Linked DNA regions of Acaryochloris sp. CCMEE 5410. The protein of the gene in region 2 interacts with the protein of the main gene of each other region in a pairwise test. Links are inferred from orthologs where the notes say so. Each region holds a gene or a part of one and is shown on either strand. Other genes may lie near its edges.

Region 1 (3,231 bases), on a different replicon or contig from region 2:
CCACCGCAGGGGGGGAGAAAATGGCATGGGTTGCACAAGCATAAACCTGGCGAGCCCCTTCTTCTCGCAGTAGTTTGGCTCCAGCGGAGATGGTGCCTGCCGTGTCAATCATGTCATCCACTAAAACGGCCGTTTTCCCTTTGACATCACCGACCACATTCATCACTTCGGCCACATTATGGGCTTGGCGGCGTTTATCAATAATGGCTAATGGGGCATCATCTAGTTTCTTAGCGAAGGCACGGGCTCTAGCGACACCCCCCACATCAGGGGAAACAACCACTAGGTCAGGCAATTCTTTCCGGGCTAAGTAATCCAAGAGCACGGGAGACCCATAAACATGATCCACCGGAATATCAAAATAGCCTTGAATCTGAGCGGAGTGTAAATCCATCGCTAGAACGCGACTGGCTCCTGCTTGGGTAATTAAGTTGGCGACCAACTTGGCCGTAATGGATTCTCGACCGGCTGTCTTCCGATCGGCCCTTGAATATCCGTAGTAAGGCAGCACTGCCGTAATTTGCCTGGCAGAAGCCCGTCGACAGGCATCAATAATAATCAGCAACTCCATCAAATTGTCATTGACGGGGTGGCAGGTGGGTTGGATCAAATAGACATCACAACCCCGAATTGATTCTTGAATTTGGACATACAGTTCGCCATCAGCAAAGCGCTTGCGAACCATGGGGCCCAGATCAACGCCTAGGTAGCGGGCCACTTCTTGGGCCAGGGAAACATTGGCAGAACCGGAGAAGATTTTCAGCCGATTATTCTCAGCAACCAGAGGCAGAGGAGGTTGCAGAGTTAGAGTTGCAGGACGGATCACTACGAGTCCCCAAAACACATTCTAGGCAATCTTAGCATCCCAAATTGCCCTTAGTACGGTTGAAAATTGTGAGTTTTAATTAAATTCCTCCGAGGGATCCTAATATCCCTCAAGTACTAGGTAAAAAAGCTTAGGAACGACCTGGACGGCGCTTTTGTAGGAAATCGGGGATATCGAGATTTCCCCCTCGTGTGGGAGGTCGCTGAGTGACGGTTTTGGGGGCTGCTTTTTGCTGTTGGGTGGGCGCGGCGGCTTTTGCTTTGGGTTTTGCTTCTGATTTACGAGGTGGAGTCCCGGCATCGCTGGAAAAACCCGTGGCAATCACGGTCATTTTGATCTCACCTTGAAGGGACTCATCAATGACGGCACCGAAGATAATATTGGCACTGGCATCGACGACTTCGTAGATGGTTTCGGCTGCGGTATTCACCTCATGAAGGGATAAATCATGGCCACCGGTAATATTAAAGACCACTCCTTTCGCTCCTCGAATTGAGGCATCTAATAGGGGAGAATCAATGGCTGCGATCGCAGCTTCCTTTGCCCGAGATTTACCCGATCCCACACCAATGCCCATCATGGCTGAGCCTGCATCTGCCATGATCGCTTTGACGTCTGCAAAGTCCACATTCACCAAGCCGGGGACGTTAATAATATCGGAAATACCCTGAACACCTTGCCGAAGAACATCATCTGCAGTCTGAAAGGCTTCCTGCACAGGGGTTTGTTCAGCAATGACCGACAGAATCTTATCGTTGGGGATCATAATGAGTGTGTCAACCCGAGTTTGCAAGGCAGCGATGCCTTCCTCAGCTTGATGGCTGCGACGCCGTCCCTCAAACGTAAAGGGACGAGTAACTACCCCTACAGTGAGTGCTCCCATCTCTTTGGCAATTTCAGCAATAATGGGGGCCGCACCGGTTCCAGTACCCCCTCCCATGCCGCAAGTAATAAAGACTAGATCAGAACCGGCTAGGGCTGCAGCAATATCATCGCGAGATTCTTCTGCTGCTTTTTGGCCAATGGCAGGGTTGCCGCCTGCCCCGAGACCACGGGTGAGCTTTTGGCCCACCTGAAGACGCTTTGCTGCAGAGGATTGAGTTAAGGATTGGGCGTCGGTATTAATCGACCAGAATTCCACCCCTGAGACGTTACTGGCGATCATGCGATTAACGGCATTCCCGCCACCGCCGCCAACCCCAATCACTTTAATGGTGGCTGCACCATGTCGAACAATATTGTCGTCTTCCATACTCACATCCTTACGGGGTGCAGATGGGGGAGCGCTATCTTCAAAGTCAAAAATATTCTCTAAACTATCCTGAGACGCTGCGTCAGAACTTTCCCCCGTTCCCCCTAATTGATCCACAGGCCCACCATTCAGGCGGTCGTCATTTTCATTCATGAATAGGGAATCTGTAAAGGTTTGATCTGCAGGCGCCATTTTGACTAGTTATGAACAGCAAAAAAAGGATGGGCAATCTTCGTTACTCAACTATAGGACAAGTTCCTCCAAAAACCAATTGAGCGATATTGGCTGTAAACCTCTTGATTCTGACGGGTAAAAACCCGTTTCACTAGGTTTTAGAAAAACAGAAGTTTTTCTTAAGGTTAAGGACTGGGTTGGGGTTGCTTCCGTAATTCTAGAACGGGACTTTCAGGATTCTGGATGTCAATGTAAACAATCTGCTTCGGATCGACAGATTTAGGCAAGGTTCGCATTTCATCTAAGGCCTGAAGTTGCCGATCAAAATTGTCACTAAATGGACCAATATGAATCTGGCCCAATTTGGTTTGCAACATCAGTTTATTGGGGTTTTCCCAATTGAGATGTTTAATCTGAACGGGACTCGTCTCCATTGAGGCGTACATCTGCAGCCATTGTTGTTGTTTTTGACGGTCAATGGAAACAAGTTGCGTCGCTGAATCGACAGGGGAATTGTCTGAAGTGTCCTCATTGGCTTCAGGTTGTAAATAGCCTTTTAAGGTGAGTTTGGGAAGTTGATGGGGTTTTTCCAGTTTGGGATAACTATCAGCGGGTAGAACGACGCCCCGCTGATCTAATAACCAAACATTGGCCGGCCCCAAGGTGGTGGAATCAGCTTGACCAGGCTTTAGGACGAGGGTGCATCCTTTACATTCCGTCATGGCCACCGGGGGTAATTCTCGCACGACCACATTGACCCTAGGAGGAAACAGCTTCCGCGTCACAATCACATGGCTAACATGGGCGTTGTTTTTCAACTGAGCAATCAAGGTTTGAGGCTGAAAGCGAATTAGAGAAGTCGGAAATTGTAGCACCATCAGGTGTTCCAGGGTCTGGCTGTCGATGGCTTCATTCCCCGTTAGGGTGACTTGATTCGATTGTTGAATTTGCCATTCAGGTTGGCAGACTGCCCATCCCA
Region 2 (3,282 bases):
GAACCCAGTCTCAATTTGGCCTATCTGCATGGGGTATTAGTCGTCGATCGAGAAAACCAAACCGAGATCTTTTATCCCCTCTTAGCCGATCAACCTCACCAGGAAGAGCAGGCATGGCAGCAGTTCTTGGATTTAGTGTTGGCCTATCCCCAAGCACCGATTTACCATTTTTGTGCCTACGAAGTTCAAACCGTTGAACGCTTAGCAGCCTTGTATGGTAACCCCGATACGATCATTCAGCCTTTATTGGAGCGATTTATTGATTTGCACGCTCATGTGACCCACACGGTTGTGCTGCCTGTAGAAAGTTATACCTTGAAATTGATCGCGCGATGGCTAGGGTTTCAATGGCGCAATAGCGAAGCGAATGGAGCCCAGTCCATCTACTGGTATAGTGAGTGGCTTTCTACGGGCGATCGCGATTTCCTCGATACGATTGTTGAATACAACGAGGATGATTGCCAAGCCACCTATCAAATCAAAAATTGGCTGGCTGATTTTTTGGCCTTCGAGTTAACAGCGCCGGCCTTACAATCCCCATAATGTTGAAGCTGGCAATTTTGATTTAGCCTCGGCCGAGCTCACAGGAGCGATGATAAGCAGCCTGAACAGCTTTGATCAGGGCTGATCGAAGTCCCGCTTGCTCTAGAGCCGCAACCCCAGCAATCGTCGTACCACCTGGACTCGTAACCTGATCCTTGAGTTGGGCAGGATGTAGTCCCGTTTCATCCACTAATTTGGCCGTGCCCAAAAGGGTTTGCAGGGCTAATTGATTGGCAATGGGGCGAGGCAAACCGACCGAAACGCCTCCATCCGTAAGAGCTTCCAACACCAAGGCAACATAAGCTGGCCCTGATCCCGATAGCCCGGTGACTGCATCCATTAATGATTCAGGTACGGTAACCGCCTGGCCAACGGCGCTAAAAAGCTGATGAGCAAGATCTAGGTGCGTTTGATTCGCATGGTTACCTGCTGCGATCGCAGCTATTCCAGCCCCAACTGTAGCCGGTGTGTTTGGCATAACTCGAATCACAGGGGATCCTGGAAAAGCTGCTTCTAACGTCCCCAAAGTTACCCCCGCCAAAATAGAAAGGACTAAACATCCAGCGGGTATGGACGATGCGAGGGGATCAGCGACCTTTGGAAATATTTGAGGTTTGATGGCCAACACCAAGACCTGAGCGTTGGAGGCAACCGCATCATTAAGGGTAGATCCCTGAATCTGATAGCGACCGATTAGAACCTCTAATCGCTCTTTGGAAATATCACTTACTTGAATCTGCTCTGGCGAACAGATTTTTTGGGAAAGCAGTCGTGACAAAATGGCTTCAGCCATAACGCCACCACCAATGATGCCAAGCTGATCGCGAAACTGACTCACTAGAATACCCCTAAGCTGAAGATGGCAGAAACAATGCACCAGTCTACCAAAGCTTAGTCGAGATTCCTTGCTGTATTGAGTTTTGAGAAAACCCCAAAGTAGCCAGAGATGGCTATTTACTGGGCAATAGCCTGGTTCATCTGCATATCATTTTTCCAAGATGCAGTGGTTGTAGGACGTGAAAAATGAGGTGTAGTAGGTGCTTCATGAACGACACCCAGATGGGTGCTGACCTGAACACAATTGGGGGTGAAGAGGAAGATGCTATCTCCAACACGCTCTTGGTGGCCGTCAATGGTATAAGTTGCACCTGCTACAAAATCCACGGCTCGCTGAGCCTGAATAGGTTCCATCATCGTTAGATTGAGAACCACAGACTTACGTTCACGTAAAGCTTGGATCACTTGGGGCATTTCTTCGAATGCTCGTGGTTCCATCACTAAAACCTCAGTGGTAGATCCCCATAAGCGGCTGGCACCGGGCATACCTACAACATTGCTAGTATTAGAATTCACTTGAGACCCCTGTTCTTTCTCAGATTGACTGTTCAACGCTTCACCCACTTCAACGGGTTCTTCGGAGTACTCTGCTGAATAAGAATGATCCGAATACCCATCGTTTTGAATTTCGTCATATTCATCAACGTAATCATAATCGTCATCCGACTCTGGGATGCCGACGAAATCCTTTAATCTGCCAAATAAACTGCTCACGAGTTGGGCTCCATCTATGAAGGTTTTGAGGGTATGAAGAACCTGATTTCAAGAAGACCGAGCAATAGTTCGATCTAAGGTCATCAAGGAATTTTATTCGTAAAGATCTCTATTAAATTTAGATCTTCTCATCAAACTTGGATTTGTTTGATTTGTCAATACCACTGTCGCCTTAATTACCAAGATTGATCTTTATAGAAAAAATCAGCTCTTTGCGACAAATCCCATGGTATGGAAAATTTAGATTGAATTATACATCAATGATCTAATTGCAAATCAGCAATTCGAGTGTTGAAACTAAAGTTTAAATTAAGAAATCATTTCCTTTACATAACCTATGAAATTGTCATCTTTTACAGAGGCTTCCTATTCGCATTGTCATTCAGATAGATACGGTCTCTTTGAATAGAATAGTGATTCGCCCAGGAAAAACTTGTGAAGACCTTCTTGTCTATGGCGTTCAGAGTTAAGCCATCAGCCTCACCATATAGAAGGATGGCTTAGGGCCGAGGCCGATCCCCGAAAAGACGACGGCCTACTCGAACCATTGTGGCGCCAGCCTGAACAGCCAACTGATAATCATTGGACATCCCCATGGACAGCTCATGTAAGGTGAAATCCTCTGGGGACTGCTGGGTAATGTCTTGAGCTAACTGTTGAGTTTCATGAAAAGCATTTAAGATTTCCTGGCTCGATAACCCCATCGGTAATATCGTCATTAATCCCCGCCAGTGAAGATGGGCACAGGCTTTTAACGCAGGTAGATCGGCTTTAAGACCAGCAAACGTCCAACCAAATTTGCCAGGATCTGGGAGAGGTTTGACTTGAAGACATAACTGAGGTGAATTCTGCTCTGATGCAACCAGCCGATTGAGGCGTTGGGCTAAAGCTAAGCTATCTACCGAGTGAATCCAGTCGAAGTGACGAACCGCTAGTTTGGCTTTATTGCTTTGAAGGTGGCCAATGAGATGCCAAGTGAGCTCTGAGAGATCCTGTAGCTCTGCTTGTTTCTGAATCGCTTCCTGTACCCGGCTTTCGCCAAAGTCGCGTAAACCTGCATCATAGGCCTCTCGGATCAATGCAGTCGGCATATATTTGGATACAGCAATCAGGCGAACGGATCCCGGCAAGGATCGTTGAATGGAGATGACTCGATCCGTGAGGGTCAATGGCTGCGGAGAAGGCATT

What was found.
Region 1: the proteins of ON05_RS04290 (region 2) and ftsZ interact in binary tests that used the Bacillus subtilis proteins (3 or more experiments, as listed by UniProt). The link is inferred for Acaryochloris sp. CCMEE 5410 from one-to-one orthologs.

Annotation. Positions count from the first base shown.
Region 1 is NZ_AFEJ02000002.1:731,950-735,180, forward strand. What follows is about bases 95-2,998. They hold ftsZ (cell division protein FtsZ), read right to left. Parts: upstream 2,232-2,998; coding sequence 957-2,231; downstream 95-956. Other genes in these bases: ON05_RS24185 (ribose-phosphate pyrophosphokinase), read right to left, coding at 95-826; ON05_RS24195 (cell division protein FtsQ/DivIB), read right to left, coding at 2,438-2,998. Also shown: more of ON05_RS24185, read right to left, coding at 1-94; more of ON05_RS24195, read right to left, coding at 2,999-3,231. UniProt on the Bacillus subtilis protein: Essential cell division protein that forms a contractile ring structure (Z ring) at the future cell division site. The regulation of the ring assembly controls the timing and the location of cell division.
Region 2 is NZ_AFEJ02000001.1:969,604-972,885, reverse strand. What follows is about bases 297-3,251. They hold ON05_RS04290 (cell division protein SepF), read right to left. Parts: upstream 2,095-3,251; coding sequence 1,498-2,094; downstream 297-1,497. Other genes in these bases: ON05_RS04285 (YggS family pyridoxal phosphate-dependent enzyme), read right to left, coding at 2,595-3,251; proC (pyrroline-5-carboxylate reductase), read right to left, coding at 566-1,381; ON05_RS04300 (TM0106 family RecB-like putative nuclease), read left to right, coding at 297-543. Outside these bases: more of ON05_RS04300, read left to right, coding at 1-296; more of ON05_RS04285, read right to left, coding at 3,252-3,281; transcriptional coactivator PipX, read right to left, coding at 3,281-3,282. UniProt on the Bacillus subtilis protein: Cell division protein that is part of the divisome complex and is recruited early to the Z-ring. Probably stimulates Z-ring formation, perhaps through the cross-linking of FtsZ protofilaments. Its function overlaps with FtsA.